Regions from separate parts of the Limnohabitans sp. MORI2 genome, predicted to be linked through region 1. Evidence: predicted binding sites of a transcription regulator. Region 1 holds the regulator's gene; each other region holds the start of a gene.

Evidence for each region. Region 1 encodes LexA, which represses DNA repair genes until DNA is damaged. Its sites were predicted from a motif close to ACTGTATNNNNATACAGT; they were not measured.
Region 2: QMG27_RS07220 (DNA topoisomerase IV subunit B) is a predicted target of LexA. The motif match lies at 3,396-3,413, and genes of this name have one in related genera.
Region 3: recA (recombinase RecA) is a predicted target of LexA. The motif match lies at 3,318-3,335, and genes of this name have one in related genera.

Annotation. Positions count from the first base shown of each region.
Region 1 covers NZ_AP027058.1:1,184,695-1,191,140, reverse strand. The annotation lists gene adk (adenylate kinase) at 4-660, shown strand; gene QMG27_RS06030 (asparaginase) at 788-1,693, opposite strand; gene lexA (transcriptional repressor LexA) at 1,789-2,445, shown strand; gene QMG27_RS06020 (hypothetical protein) at 2,459-2,695, shown strand; gene QMG27_RS06015 (D-2-hydroxyacid dehydrogenase family protein) at 2,754-3,761, shown strand; gene QMG27_RS06010 (glutathione S-transferase) at 3,777-4,442, opposite strand; partial or broken gene QMG27_RS06005 (3-hydroxyacyl-CoA dehydrogenase family protein) at 4,617-5,540, shown strand; gene QMG27_RS06000 (enoyl-CoA hydratase) at 5,547-6,326, shown strand; gene QMG27_RS05995 (Crp/Fnr family transcriptional regulator) at 6,406-6,446, shown strand, end outside.
Region 2 covers NZ_AP027058.1:1,535,041-1,541,486, reverse strand. The annotation lists gene bamC (outer membrane protein assembly factor BamC) at 1-406, opposite strand, end outside; gene dapA (4-hydroxy-tetrahydrodipicolinate synthase) at 427-1,320, opposite strand; gene QMG27_RS07235 (class I SAM-dependent methyltransferase) at 1,376-1,933, opposite strand; gene QMG27_RS07230 (hypothetical protein) at 1,935-2,075, opposite strand; gene QMG27_RS07225 (MFS transporter) at 2,084-3,304, opposite strand; gene QMG27_RS07220 (DNA topoisomerase IV subunit B) at 3,446-5,425, shown strand; gene parC (DNA topoisomerase IV subunit A) at 5,422-6,446, shown strand, end outside.
Region 3 covers NZ_AP027058.1:2,597,851-2,604,296, forward strand. The annotation lists gene sucC (ADP-forming succinate--CoA ligase subunit beta) at 1-525, opposite strand, end outside; gene argC (N-acetyl-gamma-glutamyl-phosphate reductase) at 697-1,614, shown strand; gene recX (recombination regulator RecX) at 1,634-2,113, opposite strand; gene recA (recombinase RecA) at 2,161-3,285, opposite strand; gene QMG27_RS12465 (MarR family winged helix-turn-helix transcriptional regulator) at 3,415-3,924, shown strand; gene QMG27_RS12470 (response regulator transcription factor) at 3,958-4,632, shown strand; gene QMG27_RS12475 (sensor histidine kinase) at 4,651-6,093, shown strand; gene fur (ferric iron uptake transcriptional regulator) at 6,143-6,446, shown strand, end outside.

The sequences.
Region 1 (6,446 bases):
CACATGAGACTCATTTTGTTGGGCGCCCCCGGTGCCGGTAAAGGCACACAGGCCACCTTCATTTGCCAAAAATACGGCATCCCTCAAATCTCCACCGGCGACATGTTGCGCGCCGCTGTGAAGGCCGGTACGCCGCTGGGCATCGAAGCCAAAAAAGTGATGGATGCCGGTGGTTTGGTGAGCGATGACCTCATCATCAACTTGGTCAAAGAACGCATCGCCCAAGCCGATTGCGCCAACGGTTTCTTGTTTGACGGTTTCCCTCGCACCATCCCTCAAGCCGACGCCATGAAAGCGGCTGGCGTGAAGCTGGACTACGTGCTCGAAATCGACGTGCCTTTTGACGCGATCATCGAACGCATGAGCGGCCGCCGCGCCCACGTGGCCAGCGGTCGCACTTACCACGTCAAGTTCAACCCACCCAAGGTGGAAGGCAAAGACGACGTGACCGGTGAGCCTCTGATTCAGCGCGACGACGACAAAGAAGAAACCGTCAAGAAGCGTCTGGATGTGTACAGCGCCCAAACCCGCCCCTTGGTGGACTACTACTCTGGCTGGGCCAAGGCCGACGCCGCTGCAGCCCCCAAGTACCGCGCCATCAGCGGCACAGGCACTGTGGAAGAAATCAAAGAACGCGCGTTCCAAGCCCTCGCCGCTTAATTCGCGTCAAGCATCACGCTTGCAAAGAAAAGCCGCTCTGTAGAGCGGCTTTTTTTATGGCTGACTTGATGAATGGCTCAGGCTCGTGGCGTTTGTTGAGCCATCTGTGTGCCGTGGCTTGCTTTACTTAAGCTTGCTGAGCAATGAGGTTCAACAGCAACGCCACACGCGCTTGCACAGCGGTCAGCACCCCTGCATGGGGAAATACATCGGCATCACGCGTTTGCACGCCACCCCAGGCGCAGCGCGAGACACGCAGCACTTGTGCGCCCTGCTTTTGCGCCTCTAGCAATGCGGCTTGCAGATCTTGGTGCAAAGTGCCATTGCCAGTGCCAGCCACGACCCAACCTTGAGGTGCATCGTGGGCCATCAAGGCACGCACCGTACGACCATCGGCACCTGCATGGTTGAGCACCAACTCCACGCGCGGCCAAGCTTTGCAGGCTAACACCTGAGCCACGGTTGGCACTTGCAAAGATTGCGGATGGGCACCCAACGCTTGTGAGGTGAATGGGTTGCGCTGATGGCTATGGCTTTTTTGCACTGCATCGCCCGCATGCACTTGGCCTGCACACACCACGGTCACACCTTTGGCTGCTGGCTTTTGCACCCACGCCAATGCGTCTTGCAAGTTGGCAGGGCCATCGCTGTCGGGGGCATTGGCGGGCAGCATGGCGCAGGTCAGTGCCACTGGCTTAGCGGGGTGCAACACCGTTTGCAAAAAATACGCAGTTTCTTCCAGCGTATCGGTGCCGTGGGTAATGACAACGCCCTGCACATCGTCTTGCGCCAACCAGTGCGCCAAGCGGCTAAGCAAGCTTTGCCACACTGCAAACGACATGTCTTTGCTGTCGATTTGGGCCACCTGCTCGCTCAGTACCTCAAAGCCGCTGGGTTGTACACCATGCAACAAATCCTCCACGGCCACTTGGCCCGCCGTGTAGTTTTGGGGCTGTTGCGCATCGCTGGCCAAGCCCGCAATGGTGCCGCCTGTGGCTAAAACAACGATTTTTTTAGTTTTTTTTGCATTCATGGCTTGCAAAACTCAAAAAGCTGGTTAAAAATACAGTTACTGGATGTGCAAACAGGTACATCCCTCAAGACACACATTGTGCAGGAGTCGAACCGATGATTGAAATGCCCAAACTCACCGCCCGTCAGCAACAGATTCTGGAACTCATCCAGTCTGCCATTGCCAACACCGGTTCGCCCCCCACCCGTGCTGAAATTGCCGCCGAGCTGGGTTTCAAGTCGGCTAACGCGGCCGAAGAACACTTACAAGCCTTGGCCCGCAAAGGTGCCATCGAGCTAGTCAGTGGCACTTCTCGTGGCATTCGCCTCAAAGGTGGCAACACACGCAGCTACCAAGACAACACTTTCAGCGCCTCGCCTTCTGGTTTTTCATTGCCCTTGGTGGGTCGCGTCGCGGCTGGCTCCCCCATCTTGGCACAAGAGCATGTCGATCAAACCTACTTTGTCGAAAGCAGCCTGTTTGCCCGCAAGCCTGACTACTTGCTGCGTGTGCGCGGCATGTCCATGCGCGACGCAGGCATCATGGATGGCGACTTGTTGGCCGTGCAATCCACCCGCGACGCCAAGAACGGCCAAATCGTGGTGGCACGTTTGGGCGAAGACGTGACCGTCAAGCGCTTTCGCAAAACCGCCAGCCACATTGAGCTGCTTGCCGAGAACCCCGACTTCAAAACGATTGTGGTCGAGCCTGGTGAGCCTTTTGAAATTGAGGGTTTGGCCGTTGGCCTCATCCGTAACACCATGATGATGTAAAGAAAGAACGACCATGAGCCTCGCACTTTTCGGCGCTTATCGCCTCCTCAACCCTCTGCAAAACGTTGTTCGCGGCTTCATGCCAGCACAAGCCTTGCAAAGCACACCTCGCCCTTTGCCATTGCGCGTGGCACGCGTGATGGAAGCCCAACACCACCGCAGTCAAGCAGGGCGCATGGTCATCTCTGGACGCATGGCCGATGTCTGCGCTGAGCTAGACCGTTTGGCCGAACTCGAAAACCGTCATTGATGCACATCTATGGCCTCACGCCACGTGTGGGGCCTGTGTCACAAGGCACAATTGAGGGATGAATATTGTCATCCTCGACGACTACCAAGATGTCGTGCGCAAGCTCAATTGCGCGTCCAAGTTAGAAGCGTATCCCGCTAAGGTTTATACCAACACCATCAAGGGCGTTGGCCAGTTGTCTGTCAGGCTGCGTGATGCCGAAGTGCTGGTGTTGATCCGTGAACGCACCCACATCACCCGTCAGCTGCTGGACAAACTCCCCAAGCTTAAACTCATCTCCCAAACCGGCAAGGCCGGCTCTCACATCGACATTGCAGCCTGTACCGAACGCGGCATTGCTGTGGCCGAAGGTTCTGGCTCTCCTATCGCTCCCGCTGAATTGACATGGGCACTCATCATGGCAGCCATGCGTCGCCTGCCTCAATACATCAGCAACCTCAAACACGGCGCTTGGCAGCAGTCGGGGCTCAAAGCTGGCTCCATGCCCCCCAACTTTGGTTTGGGGCAAGTGCTGCGCGGCAAAACCCTCGGCATTTGGGGCTACGGCAAGATTGGTCAACTGCTGGCCGGCTACGGCAAAGCATTTGGTATGCGCGTGGTGATGTGGGGCAGTGAAGCCTCGCGAGAACGTGCAGCCAAAGATGGCTTGAATGTCGCCCCCTCACGCGAGGTGTTTTTTGAAGAGTGTGATGTGTTGTCGCTGAATTTGCGTTTGGTCGACGAAACACGGGGCATCGTGAAACTTGCAGATTTAACCCGCATGAAACCCACCGCATTGCTGGTGAACACTTCTCGTGCTGAGTTGATTGAACCCGACGCGCTCATCACCGCGCTCAACCGTGGACGTCCAGGCATGGCCGCCATTGATGTGTTTGAGAGTGAGCCCATCATGCAAGGCCAGGCGCTGCTGCGTTTGGAAAACTGCATTTGCACGCCCCACATTGGCTACGTGGAACAAGACAGCTACGAGCTGTATTTCGGCACGGCGTTTGACAATGTGGTGAACTTCATCAAGGGTACGCCCACCAACATCGTCAACCCTGGCGCACTGCAAGTACGCCGCTGATCAGCCCCTGCGGATCTAGCGCCCCTTGTTGGCCATGCGCTCGGCCATCAAGGCCATGCAAGCCTTTTTGTCTTCGTTGACTTTTTGCACCGAGGCACGCTCGGCCATTTGCTGGCTATATGCTTTGATCGGCAAATGCGCTAACAAATCTTCACCAAGCACGGACTTGGAAGCAAGAGAAGCCAAGGGCAAGCTCACGATGGCCGAGCAATCAGCCAGCGTGAAGGTGTCTCCTGCCACATAGGGTGAGAACTTCAGCAGTTTGGTCAAACCCGCCACACCTTTGGTGAGTTGCTTGCGCACACGCGTCTTGACCGCATCATCAACCTTGCCGCCAAAGAAAGCTTCTGGGTAAAGTTCTCGGGCCACGAGCTCCACATGCAAATCAATGTAGGTGATGATTTCACGCACTTTGGCCGCCTTGAACGGATCTGCAGGCAACAAGGGGTGATGTGGGTAAGCCTGCTCAATGTATTCAGCGCATACCGCAGATTCGCTGATACAGCCCTGTGGTGTTTCTAAAAAAGGCACCTTGCCCATGGGCGAGCGCAGCAAGGTCTCGGGCGAAGCTGGCATGACCCAGACGAGTTCTTCCTCAAACGGCACGGCTTTTTCAAGCAGCTGAATTTTGAGCTTGTTGTAGTAGTTGCTGACAGCGAAACCGCAAAGCTTGAGGGTCATGAAAAGTACTCCAGTCAATAAGGACCGAATTCATTCTGTCACAGGCCCATGCGGCTGAGCGCGAGAAACGCGGTATCGGTGTCACCCAAGTGCAACTCAAAAGGCCAGACAGCCTCGGCCATAATCTTCGCCATGAATTCCATCTACAAAACCATTGGCATTTTGGGAGGCGCCACAGAAGCGCTGCAAATCGCATCGGAGGGCGTGGCCGATTTCGCCACCATTGACCGTATCTTGCGCGACCAAGCAGGTTTCAAGCTCGGCCCGTTCCAACTGCTCGACATGACTGGCATTGATGTGGCACACGAGGCGATCACCTCTGTCTACCAACAGTACTTGAACGAGCCCCGTTACCGCCCAAGCGACATCGCAGCGCAACGTATCAACGAAGGCAAGCTGGGTCAGAAAACTGGTGCAGGTTTTTACACCTACGCGAATGGCGAAGCGCAAATGCCCGCCGAGCAACCCATACCCAGCGTGGCAGAAATGCCCCCTGTGTGGGTGTCTACACGCGCCATGCGCCGTCCCGAGCTGTTGCAATTGCTCAAGGACTTGGGCGCCAAAATTGAAACGGGTGCGTCGCCATCGGCACAAGCGCTGTCTATCGTTGCGCCCTTGGGTTTTGACGTGACAACCGTCGCCATCGTCGAGCGCCTCGACCCCGCCCGCACCATTGGCATCGACATGCTGATTGACGACAAGCTCACCCAACGCCGCGTGCTGGCCACCAGCCCCGCCACACGCGCGGACATGCGCGATGCAGCACACGCCTTGTTTGCCCGCGATGACAAAGCAGTCTCGGTGATTCGTGACAGCGGTGGTTTTGTCACGCAACGCGTGGTGGCCAACATCATCAACATCGCTTGCGACATGTGCCAACAGGGTTTGTGTACACCCGAAGAGATCGAAGCCACAGGCGCAGCGGATTTGGGCCACAGCATGGGCCCGCTCACCATGGGCAACAAATACGGCCCGACGGAAATCTTAGAAGTGCTGTTCAATGTGCAAACCGTGTACGGCGACACACGCTACCGCCCTAGCCCTTGGCTACGCCGTCGCGGCGCCTTGGGCTTGAGCCTCATGCACATCGAAAGCTAACCCCTCATGAGCGCGGAACTCAAAAGCACCAACCAAGGTCAAACCCTCATCTTGACCTTGTCAGACCCTGCGCTGCGCAACGCCATGGGCCCAGCCATGTACGCCGCTGGCATTGAAGCGCTCAATGTGGCCGAGACCAACCCTGACATTCGCAGTGTGGTCATCACCGGCGAAGGCGCACACTTTTGCGCCGGCAGCGATGTACAGCGCCTCAAAGCCAACCGTGAACAACCCGCCGAGGTTCAAGCGCAAATCATTGAAAGCTTGCACAGCTGGATGGAGGCCGTTCGCACCTTTCCTAAGCCCATCATCGCTGCGGTTGAAGGTGCGGCGGTCGGTTCTGGCTTTTCACTCGCGCTGATGTGCGACTTGGTGGTGGCTGCGCAAAACAGCGTGTTTGCCACGGCGTACAGCAACTTGGCCTTGTCACCCGATGCAGGTGCGAGTTGGCATCTGACAAAGATGCTGCCGCGACAGTTGGCAACTGAGTTGCTGCTCTTGGGTGATCGCATCAGCGCGCAACGCTTGCATGAGCTTGGCGTGGTCAACCGTGTGGTCGATTCGGGGCATGCATTGTCTGAAGCCTTGGCCTTGGCTGAACGCATCAATGCACGCGCCCCCAATGTGATGAACAGCATCAAAGAACTGGTGAACGATGCCAGCATGAACAGCCTCACCGCCCAATTGGCGCAAGAGCGCAATCAGTTTGTAAAAAACTTGCATCACCCCAACGCAGGCATTGGCATACAAGCCTTTCTCAACCAAGAAACACCCAACTACAAATAACCGCTGCACTCACACCCGCCACCGCCGCGGGTCTCCTGAGTGACAAATTCTTACTTTCAGGTCACACAAAAGACAGGCTATGGACGATCCTATTCTTAACATCGAAGAACGCGAGGCCAT
Region 2 (6,446 bases), 350 kb from region 1:
GCAGTCCAAGTTGCTGCTGCTGAATGGTGTATTCAAAACCGTTTTCTTTCCAAAACTCTTGAACAATTGGCCAAACAACATCTGCTGATCGATTGACCACCAGCCAACGTTGTTTGCCATCGCGCTCAATGCGCACGTCGTTCACTTGCTTGGCTGCTGTAGCGGCAACAGTAGGCGCAGGACGATTGGCCATGCCACTCGCCGTCACGGCGCTACCCGGCACTGCATAGCGTGTGTCACGATTCAGTTGGGTGAGGTCCGGCGGAATGTCGAGAGGCACAACTTTGGTGCCACCTTGGGTTTTGTAGTTGACCTTGTCTCCATCCATGATGGAGCCGCAGCCGCTGAGCAACACCAAAGTGGTCAGCGCAACTGCTGTGCGATTTGAAGCAAAAGAATTTTTCACAGCCAAGGCCTTTTCAAAAATCAAATCAAACCAGCAGCGCGCAATGCGCCTTCCACCACAGGCTCGTTCGCCTTGGTGAGCTCGGTCATGGGCAAGCGCAGCGTTGGGCCAGCAAGGCCCATGCGGTGCATGGCCCACTTCACGGGAATGGGGTTGGCTTCCACAAACAAGTGTTTGTGAACAGGCATCAACTTAAATTGGATTTCCATGGCGCGTTTGACGTCACCCGCAATGGCAGCCATGCACAGCTCGTGCATCAAGCGTGGGGCCACGTTGGCGGTCACGCTGATGTTGCCTTGGCCGCCGCACAGCATCAATGCCACGGCAGTTGGATCGTCACCGGAGTACACGGCAAAGCCTTTGGGCACATCACGAATCAACCACTCGGCGCGTTCGATGTTGCCAGTGGCTTCTTTGATACCCACGATGCCGGGCACTTGGGCCAAACGCAGCACGGTGTCGTGTGCCATATCGGCCACTGAGCGGCCGGGCACGTTGTACAAAATCACGGGCAAGTCCACCGCTTCGGCGATGGCTTTGAAGTGCAGGTATTGGCCTTCTTGCGTGGGCTTGTTGTAGTAGGGCACGACTTGCAGCTGGCAATGTGCGCCCACCTTTTTGGCGTACTTGGCCAGCTCGATCGCTTCAGCGGTCGAGTTCGCGCCGCATCCAGCCATGATGGGCACATGACGCTCGGTGTGTTTGGCAGCCTGTTCTACAGACACGCGGATGATTTCGCAGTGCTCTTCCACATTCACTGTGGGGGACTCGCCGGTGGTGCCCACGACGCCAATGCAGTCGGTGCCTTCGGCGATGTGCCAGTCAATCAATTTGCGCAGGGTGGGGTAGTCGACGCTGCCGTCTGTGTGCATGGGGGTGGTCAAAGCCACGATGCTGCCGGTAATGGGTGTCATGTCCGCGAGTTCGGTCAAGGAAAAACGTTCATTCTAGCGATTGCAAACGCTGTTTTTAGTTGGAAAGTGGGTAACGCACGGGTGTTTCTGTGTCTTGCGTTTCCCGTACGGCGACGATGCGTTGCACAAAGCGATCGGGTTGGGGAATGAAGACCTCTTGAAAGGCCACCACCCGAAGGTCCCTGCACACATTCAGCAATTCACCCTGATGCAGCAAAAAATCAGGGCGAGAGGGTTTGCCTACCGATGCATTGCCATTAGAAAAGGTTTCATAGATGAGTACACCGCTAGGCGCAAGGCTCGCCAAAATGTGTGGCCAAAGTGGTCGCCACAGGTAGTTGGTCACCACCACGCAACCAAACGTGCGCCCTGGCAAAGGCCAAGGTCCGTTTTCGATGTCCGCACAGATGGTTTCACCCAAGGAGCTGACGGCGGCTATGGCTTCAGGGTTGCGATCAACGCCTGTGACAGGATGGTCCAAGGCCGCAAAATGTCGCATATGACGGCCGTGGCCGCAGGCGATATCCAGCACGCTGCAACCCGCTGGCAGCAGGTGGGTCCATCGTGCGACCCAATTCGACGTGGGTTCTTGCCCGTGAAGCACCGTACTCATCTTAGAAACATCCCCATACCTGATTCGCCAAAGTCAGCAAAAACTCGGGCTGCAAATACATCGACATCACCGCCACCAGCGCAGCGAAGCAGGCCAAGCCAATCAAGGCTTGGCGAATCCATGTGCGTGAGATGAGCATCATTTGAAAATTCAGGCCATCGCAGCGGCAGGTGCACGCTCGATGGCAGTTTCTTTCACGGGCAAATTTACCAAGGCAGCAAACACACCGAGTGCGATGGAGATGTACCAAACAATGTCGTAGCTGCCGGTTTTGTCATACAAGTAGCCACCCAGCCACACTCCCATGAAGCTGCCAATTTGGTGACTGAAGAACACAAAGCCGCCCAACATGGACAAATGCGCCACGCCAAAAATCTGCGCCACCACCGCGTTGGTGGGCGGCACAGTGGAGAGCCAGAGCAAACCCATGACCGAAGAAAAGATGTACACGCTCATGGGCGTGAGGGGGGCCAGTAAAAAGAGCACGATCGCGACTGAACGCGAAAAATAGATAAAGGCCAAAATTTTGCGCTTGGCCAAACGCTGGCCCAAGCTGCCAGAGATGTAGGTGCCAAATACGTTGCAAAGACCAATCAGCGCCAAGGCAATGCTGGCCACCTCGGGCGACAAACCTTGGTCTTTCAGGTAGCTGGGCATGTGCACACCGATGAACACCACTTGAAAGCCACACACAAAGTAGCCAGCCATCAGCAGCTGAAAGCTGCGGTAGTTAAACGCTTCACGCAGTGCATGCATGATGGACTGCTCACGGTGCGGCGTAGCGCCGCCTGCAAAGCCTGGCTCGCGCAAACCATAAGCCAAGGGGATGACCAACAGTGCGGCCATGGCTAGCCATGCCAGCGCCTCTTGCCAACCAAATGTGCTGATCAGGTAGCCCTCGGTCGGCACCATCAAAAACTGACCAAACGAACCCGCTGCCGCAGCCACGCCCATGGCCCATGAGCGTTTCGCAGCGCTCACGTTGCGGCCAATCACGCCGTAGATCACGGCATAGGTGGTGCCAGCTTGCGCAATGCCAATCAAGACACCGGCTGTGGCCGTGAAGAGCGCGGGCGTTGACGAATAAGCCATGCCCAACAAGCCCAGGGCATAAAAGACGGCGCATGTGACGATGACGCGAAACGCACCAAAGCGATCTGCCAACATGCCAGAGAAAATGCCCGCAAAACCCCAGGTCAGGTTTTGAATGGCAATCGCCATCGCGAAGTTTTCACGGGTCCAGTCTTGGGCTTGGGTGATGGGTTGCAACCACAGACCAAATCCGTGGCGCACGCCCATGGACAAGGTGACGATGGCGGCCCCGCAGGCCAGTACTTGCCACATGGGCAGGGTTTTGTGTGGGTGGGTCATGCATTGACTTTAACCAATGTGCTGGCAAAGCGCTGTCACGGGGGCTTTCACGTTGGCGCTTTCAATGGGGCGAATTCACGAAAACTGTCGGTCTGTTGTTTTATACAGTATCAAATTTGAAACTGTCTACAATGCCGCCCCATGGCAACAAAGCAACCCACTACACCGCCCCAGTACTCGGAAGGCTCGATTCGCGTCCTCAAAGGACTCGAACCCGTCAAGCAGCGTCCGGGCATGTACACCCGCACCGACAACCCCTTGCACATCATCCAAGAGGTGTTGGACAACGCCGCCGACGAGGCCCTCGCTGGACACGGCAAGAAGATTTCCGTCACGCTGCACAGCGATGGCTCGGTCAGCATCGAAGACGACGGCCGTGGCATTCCGTTTGGCATGCACCCCGAAGAAAAAGCGCCCGTCATTGAGCTGGTGTTCACCCGCTTGCATGCGGGTGGCAAGTTCGACAAAGGCTCAGGCGGTGCGTACAGCTTCTCCGGCGGTTTGCACGGCGTGGGCGTGAGCGTGACCAACGCGCTGGCCAAACGCATGGAAGCCACCAGCCACCGCGAAGGCCAAGTGGCCCGCTTGGTGTTTGCTGGCGGCGACGTGGTGGAAAAACTCAGCACCCGCAAGCAAGAAAGCGGCGACCGCAAGCAAGGAACCACTGTGCGCGTGTGGCCCGATGCCAAATACTTTGAATCCTCAGCCTTGCCCATGGGCGAGCTGGTGCACTTGCTGCGCAGCAAAGCGGTACTGATGCCTGGCGTGAGCGTGACGCTCATCAATGAAAAAAACAAAGAAACCCAAAACTGGCTCTACAAAGGCGGCCTGCGCGACTACTTGATGCAAACGCTCAACGGCGACCCCGTGATTCCTTTGTTCGAGGGCGAGGGCTATGCCGACAAAAACCACGACAGCTTTGCCGAAGGCGAGGGCGCTGCGTGGGCGGTGGCCTTTACCGAAGACGGCCAACCTGTGCGCGAGAGCTATGTCAACTTGATTCCTACCAGCGCGGGCGGCACGCACGACAGCGGCTTGCGTGATGGTTTGTTCAATGCAGTCAAGAGTTTTATTGAGCTGCATGCCTTGCTGCCTAAGGGCGTCAAACTTTTGCCCGAAGACGTGTTTGCCCGTGCCAGCTATGTGCTGAGCGCCAAGGTGCTCGACCCGCAATTCCAAGGCCAAATCAAAGAGCGCCTCAACTCACGCGATGCCGTGCGTTTGGTGTCCAGCTATGTGCGACCCACCATGGAGCTGTGGCTGAACCAGCACGTGGACTACGGCAAAAAACTGGCTGAGCTCGCCATCAAGGCCGCACAAACACGTCAACGCGCTGGCCAAAAAGTTGAAAAGCGCAAAGGCTCAGGCGTGGCCGTGTTGCCTGGCAAGTTGACAGACTGCGAAAGCCGCGACATCAGCCACAACGAAGTGTTTTTGGTTGAGGGCGACTCTGCAGGCGGAAGCGCCAAGATGGGCCGCGACAAAGAAAGCCAAGCCATCCTGCCGCTGCGCGGCAAGGTGCTCAACACCTGGGAAGTCGAGCGCGACCGCCTGTTTGCCAACAACGAAATTCACGACATCTCGGTGGCCATTGGCGTAGACCCACACGGGCCTAACGACTCGCCTGATTTGAGTGGCTTGCGCTACGGCAAGATTTGCATCTTGTCAGATGCGGACGTGGACGGCTCGCACATCCAAGTGTTGTTGCTCACGCTGTTCTTCCGTCACTTCCCCAAGCTCATTGAAGCGGGGCATGTGTTTGTGGCGCGCCCCCCGCTGTTCCGTGTGGACGCACCAGCCCGTGGCAAAAAGCCAGCCACCAAGGTGTATGCCTTGGACGAGGGCGAGCTCACAGCCATCCTCGACAAGCTGCGCAAAGACGGCGTGGCCGAGGGCAAGTGGAGCATCAGCCGCTTCAAAGGTTTGGGCGAGATGAGCGCTGAACAACTGTGGGACACCACCTTGAACCCCGACACCCGCCGCCTCATGCCCGTGCAACTCGGCATGTTGGACTTTGCCGCCACCGAAGGCTTGATCACCCAACTCATGGGCAAAGGCGAAGCCGCCGCACGCCGCGAGCTGATGGAACTGCATGGCGATTCGATTGAGATTGATGTATGACCGATTTGTTAACCCCCGAACTGCCTGCCGCCGATAACGACGGCGACATCGCGCTGGGCCACTACGCCCAACGCGCCTACCTTGAGTACGCGCTCAGCGTGGTCAAAGGCCGCGCCTTGCCCGATGTGTGCGATGGCCAAAAGCCCGTGCAGCGCCGCATTTTGTATTCCATGTCCCGCATGGGCTTGGGCTTTAACGGCAACTCAGGCGCCAAGCCCGTCAAGTGCGCCCGCGTGGTGGGTGACGTGCTGGGCCGCTACCACCCGCACGGCGACAGCGCGGCGTACGAAGCCCTCGTGCGCATGGCGCAAGACTTCGCGCAACGTTACCCCCTGATCGACGGCCAAGGCAACTTTGGTTCGCGCGACGGCGATGGCGCTGCGGCCATGCGATACACCGAAGCCCGACTGGCCAAAATCACTTCTCTGCTGTTGGACGAGATTGACGAAGGTACGGTCGACTTCCAGCCCAACTACGACGGCTCCACCGAGGAGCCCAAGCAGTTGCCCGCCCGTTTGCCATTTGCTTTGCTCAATGGCGCCAGCGGTATTGCGGTGGGTATGGCCACTGAAATTCCGAGCCATAACCTGCGCGAAGTGGCCGATGCGTGCGTCGCCCTCATCAAGAGCCCGAAGCTGAGCGACGACGAGCTGATGCAAATCTTGCCCGGCCCCGACTATCCCGGTGGCGGCCAAATCATCAGCAGCGCGTCTGACATTGCCGATGCGTACCGCACAGGCCGTGGCTCGCTCAAAGTGCGTGCACGTTGGGTCATTGAAGACTTGGCGCGTGGTCAGTGGCAATTGGTGGTGAACGAGCTGCCACCTGGCGTAAGCAGCCAACGCGTGTTGGAAGAAATTGAAGAACTCACCAACCCTAAGGTCAAGACGGGTAAGAAGGCGCTGAGCGCTGAGCAAACCCAACTCAAGGCCACCGTGTTGGCAGTGTTGGATGTGGTGCGCGATGAGTCGAGCAAAGACGCGCCGGTGCGCTTGGTGTTCGAGCCCAAGACCAGCCGCAT
Region 3 (6,446 bases), 1.2 Mb from region 1:
GTCAGCAGAGCCGCCACTCAAGCCAACTGCGTTAGCGATCTTCAAAGCTTGGGCTTGGCCCAAACCAGTCAATGGATCGACCAAATCAGTGATGATTTTCTCGGGCGTGGAGTGCGCCACTTCTTCGATGTCCATACCGCCTTCGCTAGACGCGATCACAGCCACTTTTTGTGTAGCGCGGTCGGTCACGATGGACACGTAATATTCTTTGTTGATGTCAGCGCCGTCTTCGATGTAGAGGCGACGGACTTTTTGGCCTTCTGGACCAGTTTGGTGAGTCTTGAGCTGCATGCCCAAGATGTCGCCAGCCAAGCGCTTGACGTCGTCGATGGACTTAGCCACCTTCACGCCGCCGCCTTTGCCGCGGCCACCCGCGTGAATTTGGGCTTTCACAACCCACACTGGGCCGCCCAACTTTTGCGCGGCTTCCACCGCTTCTTGCACCGTGAACGCGGGGATACCGCGGGGCACTGGCACACCAAATTGACGCAAGATTTCCTTGCCTTGGTACTCGTGAATCTTCATGAGATCTCTCTTAGTAATCGGTGGATTTGTAACGTTTTGTGCCAGCGCAAACTCTGAAAAGCCGCGTAGCGCAAAGCCTTATGACTGTATCATGCTGCATCGCGTCAAACTTTTAATTGGCTTACAAGAGCTCAGAGACGCCCAACTTTTTTGTACTTTTTGGCGACATCCATGTCTAAAGTCTTCATCGACGGCGAAGCCGGCACCACAGGTCTACAAATTCGCGAACGTTTGGCCACCATGCCAGCCGTGCAAGTGGTCAGCATCGACCCCGCCAAACGCAAAGACCCACAAGCCAAACGCGAGCTCATGGCTGGCGTGGACATGGTCATTCTGTGCCTGCACGACGACCACGCCCGCGAGTCAGTCGCCATGATCGACAGCCTGAGCGGCAAAAAGCCCAAAATCATCGACGCCTCCACCGCGCACCGTGTAACTCCAGGTTGGGTTTATGGCTTTCCCGAATTGGCCGCTGGTCAGCGCGAGGCCGTGATCAAGGCCGAACGTGTGGCCAACCCCGGCTGCTACGCCACGGGTGCCATTGCGTTGCTGCGCCCCTTGGTGGATGCAGGCTTGGTGCCTGCCGATTTCCCTGTGGCGCTGCCTTCGGTCAGCGGCTACTCGGGTGGCGGTCGCACCATGATCGAAGACTACGAAGCGGGCAAGGCCCCGCTGTTTGAAGCCTATGCCTTGGGCCTTGAGCACAAGCACATCCCCGAAATCATGGCCTACACCGGCCTGAAACGCCGCCCATTGTTTGTGCCGTCGGTTGGCAACTTCCGCCAAGGCATGTTGGTGCAACTGCCTTTGCATTTGGACGAACTGCCCGGTCAACCCAAAGCCGCTGACTTGCATGACGCCTTGGCCAAGCACTACGCCCAAAGCCCTGACGGCTGGGTGAGCGTGCACCCCGCCACCGACAACGGCAAGCTCGACGCCGCCGCGCTGAACGACACCAACAAATTAGAAATTCGCGTCTTCGCGAACGAAGCCCATCGCCATGCCGTGCTCATCGCACGTTTGGACAACTTGGGCAAAGGCGCCAGCGGCGCTGCGGTGCAGAACTTGCAACTGATGCTGGGCGTTTAAAGCTCGTCAGTGATGCAGGTTAGAAGTCTTCTGAGCCAGCCACCACGCGCTTGACGACTTCCGGCGCAAAACCACGGCTCACTAAAAAACGCACTTGCTTGACGCGGGCCGCTTGGTCGGCGGGCGGCTCTCCGAACTTCTTTCGCCAGACTTCGCGGGCTCGCTCTAGCTCGGTGCTGCGCATCGTTTGCACGGCCTCGGCGATGGCCTCGGCGGGCAATCCTTTGGCTTGCAATTCTTGACGCACCCGGGATGCACCGAGCTTGCGAGAGCGACTGTTGACCACCGACTCCACCACGCGCTGCTCGTTGATGAAGTCTTTGGCCTGCAAAAAATCCAAGGCCTCGGCCAGCTCGCCCGGCGTTTCTTCAAACGGTTTGAGCTTGCGTTCGAGTTCTTGACGCGAATGCTCGCGCAGCGACAACAACCTCAGCGCGCGCCCTTTGAGCGAAGGCTGAAACCCTTTGGCCCTTTTCGCCTTGGGTTCGCCCTCCGCCATCGATGGATCGTGCGCGTTGGATGTCACGTCGTGTCTCGCAAAACCTCTTAGAGCACCACGCCGTCAGCGTCAACTTCGGCGGCTTTCGCTTCTTTCGCAGCCTTGCTGGCCTTGGGTGCTTTTTCTTCTTTGGCAGCGGGGACTTCGGGGCCACCGGCCAACAAAGGAATGCCCAAAGATTCGCGCACTTTGTTTTCAATCTCAAACGCGAGCGCTTCGTTTTCGCGCAAGAACTCACGGGCATTGTCCCGACCTTGGCCAATTTTTTCGCCGTTGTAGGCATACCAAGCGCCCGACTTTTCAATGACTTTGGCGTTCACACCCATGTCAATGATTTCGCCTTGGCGGCTGATACCTTCACCAAACAAGATGTCGAACTCAGCCGTCTTGAAGGGGGGCGACACTTTGTTCTTCACCACCTTGACTTTGGTCTCGTTACCCACGGCTTCGTCGCCACGTTTGATGGTGCCGGTGCGGCGAATGTCCAAACGCACCGAGGCATAGAACTTGAGCGCGTTACCACCCGTTGTAGTTTCGGGCGAGCCAAACATCACGCCAATCTTCATGCGGATTTGGTTGATGAAGATCACCGTGCAATTGGTCTTCTTGATGGAGGCCGTCAATTTCCGTAGCGCTTGGCTCATCAAGCGGGCTTGCAGGCCGGGCAATGAATCGCCCATGTCGCCTTCGAGTTCGGCCTTAGGGGTGAGGGCGGCCACGGAGTCGACCACCACCAAGTCCACCGCGCCAGAGCGCACGAGGCTGTCCACCACTTCAAGCGCTTGTTCGCCGGTGTCGGGCTGGCTGATGAGCAAGTCTTGCAAGTTCACACCGAGCTTTTGAGCGTATTGCGAATCCAGTGCATGCTCAGCGTCCACAAACGCGCAAGTGCCGCCTTGCTTTTGCATCTCGGCAATCACTTGCAAGGTGAGGGTGGTTTTGCCTGACGATTCAGGGCCGTAAATTTCGATCACGCGGCCACGGGGCAGGCCGCCAACGCCCAAGGCGATGTCCAGACCCAAGGAGCCAGTGGACACGACTTGGATGTCGTCCACCACCTCACCCTCGCCCAAACGCATGATGGTGCCTTTGCCAAATTGCTTTTCAATTTGGGCCAGCGCGGCTTGCAGGGCTTTGGCTTTTTCACTATCGACGGCGGGTTTGGTGCTCATGGTGTTCTCCGGTTTGGGTTTGATTTCCAACCACTGATTGAATCAACAGCTGGATGCTTGACCAGTACTTTACCGCAAAGTCAAAACTTGTAAACACTTTTTTTGGTCAGTTTGCCTTACCATTTAGACATGGCCACAAACCCCACAAATGCCCCCCATCAAGACTGGCGACAAATCCACCTCGGCCGCTTGCTCGGCCACGCCATGCGCCGCTTCGATGCCCGCGTGCTGCACCTGATGGCGCACAACGTCGAGGTGCCGCTGGCCTTGTCTAACCTCGCGGCCCGCGCCCAAGTGAGCGCCGCGCACATCCACATCACACGCCACCTGAGCCTTGAGGGCTCGCGCCTGAGCGAGCTGGCCGAGAGTGCCGGCATGACCAAACAAGCCATGGGCGATTTGGTCACCCAGTGCGAAGCGTGGGGTTTGGTGGAGCGCACGCCCGACCCCAGCGATGCGCGTGCACGGCGCATCGTGTTCACCGACACGGGCTTGGCTTGGCTACGAGCGTTCGAGCAAGCGGTGGCGCAAGCCGAGGCTGAGTTCAAACAAGAGGTCGGCGCTGACGTGGCCACCGTGGTTAGCCTAGGTCTAGAGGCCTATGCGGGCGGTTACTCCAGCCTAGAATCTAGCCCTTGACCCGAAAACACGCGAAGAAGCTGGAGACAACACATGCGCATCCTGATTGCAGAAGACGACCTGGTCTTGGCCGATGGCCTGTTGCGTACTTTGCGCGCCTCTGGCGCTGCCGCTGACCACGTCGCTAGCGGCACCGAAGCCGATGCGGCTTTGATGACCACCGATGAGTTTGACTTGCTCATCTTGGATTTGGGTCTTCCCAAAATGCATGGCCTTGAAGTGCTCAAACGTTTGCGTTCACGCGGCTCGTCCATCCCCGTGCTCATCCTCACCGCTGCCGACAGCGTGGAAGAACGCGTCAAAGGTTTGGACTACGGCGCTGACGACTACATGGCCAAGCCCTTCAGCTTGCAAGAACTCGAAGCTCGCGTGCGCGCCCTCACACGTCGAGGCATGGGCGGTACATCGTCATCCATCAAACATGGCCCTCTGGTGTACGACCAAACCGGCCGCGTGGCCACCATCGACGGCAAGATGGTGGAGCTCTCTGCGCGTGAACTCGGCTTGCTCGAAGTGCTGTTGCAACGCAGCGGCCGATTGGTGAGCAAGGACCAGTTGGTGGAGCGCCTGTGCGAGTGGGGCGAAGAGGTGAGCAACAACGCCATCGAGGTGTACATCCACCGCCTGCGCAAGAAGATTGAAAAAGGCCCCATCCGCATCGCCACTGTGCGCGGCTTGGGTTACTGCCTCGAAAAGATTCCGGGTTAATCCACCACACGCACGCGCATGGCCAAGCTGTTTAGGCGCGAGCAACACTCGCTGTTCGGCGAGATTTTGGATTGGATGCTCACGCCGCTCTTGCTGCTGTGGCCCGTGAGCTTGGCGCTGACTTGGCTAGTCGCGCAAAACATTGCAGGACGCCCGTTTGACCGAGGTTTGGAATACAACGTTCAAGCGCTGGCTCAGCTCGTCAAGAGCGACCAGACGCACATGTATTTCAACTTGCCTTTGCCTGCCCGCGAAATTTTGCGTGCCGATGAAGCCGACTTGATTTACTACCAAGTGTTGGGAACACGCGGTGAGTTCGTGAGTGGTGAACGCGACTTCCCTCTGCCGCCCGATGAAGAGCAACCTCTCGCAGGCGAAGTCCGCATTCGCGACGACGAAATGCGCGGCGCTGATGTGCGCGTGGCCTACACCTGGGTTCGCGTCGACATCCCCGGCACAAAGCCTGTGTTGGTGCAAGTGGGCGAGACGCTCGAAAAGCGCTCGGTGCTCGCCACAGAAATTATCAAAGGCGTCATGCTGCCGCAATTCGTCATCTTGCCGTTGGCCGTGTTGTTGGTGTGGTTGGCGTTGGCACGCGGCATTCGCCCATTGAGCAAACTGGAAGAGCGCATTCGCCTGCGCAAGCCCGATGACCTGAGCCCCCTCGACGAATCAGCCGTGCCACAAGAAGTGGCACCACTGGTGGCCTCCATCAACGATTTGCTCACACGGCTCAAAGAATCCATCGCCACACAAAAACGCTTCTTGGCCGATGCCGCGCATCAGCTCAAAACACCACTTGCGGGCTTGCGCATGCAAGCCGACTTGGCACAGCGCGAAGACTCGAGCGCAGACGAATTGAAACAATCGCTCAAGCTCATTGGTCGCGCCAGCATTCGTGCCACACACACGGTGAACCAACTGCTGTCGCTCGCTCGTGCTGAAAGCAGCACCAGCAATATCGCGCGCAGCCCATGCGACTTGGTTGAATTGGTGAGCGATGTGATTCAAGACTCACTGCCACGCGCGATGGACAAATACATTGACCTCGGCTACGAAGGTGCGGAGATGGGCAGCACCGGCGTACGCGTGATGGGCAACCCCACGCTGCTCAAAGAAATGGTGCGCAATTTGGTGGACAACGCCATCAACTACACGCCCTCTAGCGAAGATGCGCCGGGTGTCATCACGGTGCGTTTGCTGGCCGACAAGTTTGGCAAAGTCGTCGTGTTGCAAGTGGAAGATTCAGGCCCCGGCATACCCGAAGCCGAGCGCGATCTGGTGTTCCAACCCTTCTACCGTGCCTTGGGCACAGAGGCGGACGGGTCTGGTTTGGGCTTGCCCATCGTGATTGAAATTGCGCACCAACACGCCGCCGTGGTGACACTGGAAGATGCTTTCCCAGGCAAGCCCATGCCAGGCGCCCGATTCACCGTGCGGTTTTCTAACACGCAGGCTTAATCCGTTTGAGCCGAGCTGTTATCGTTCGTGTATTCGATGAAAGAACACCATGGATACAGATAAGTATTCTTCGCAATTAAAAAGCAAGGGGCTCAAGGTCACCAGCCAGCGCATCACCGTTTTGGATATTTTTCACCAAAGCGATGCAAGGCACCTCTCGGCCGAAGATGTTTACAAAAAAGTGTTGCAACACGAAAGCGACATCGGTATCGCCACGGTTTATCGCGTGTTAACTCAATTTGCAGATGCAGGCATTTTGGTCGCGACCAATTTTGAAACTGGCAAAACCACCTTCGAGCTGAACGAAGGCGGGCATCACGATCACTTGGTCTGTCTGAGCTGCGGATCCGTGG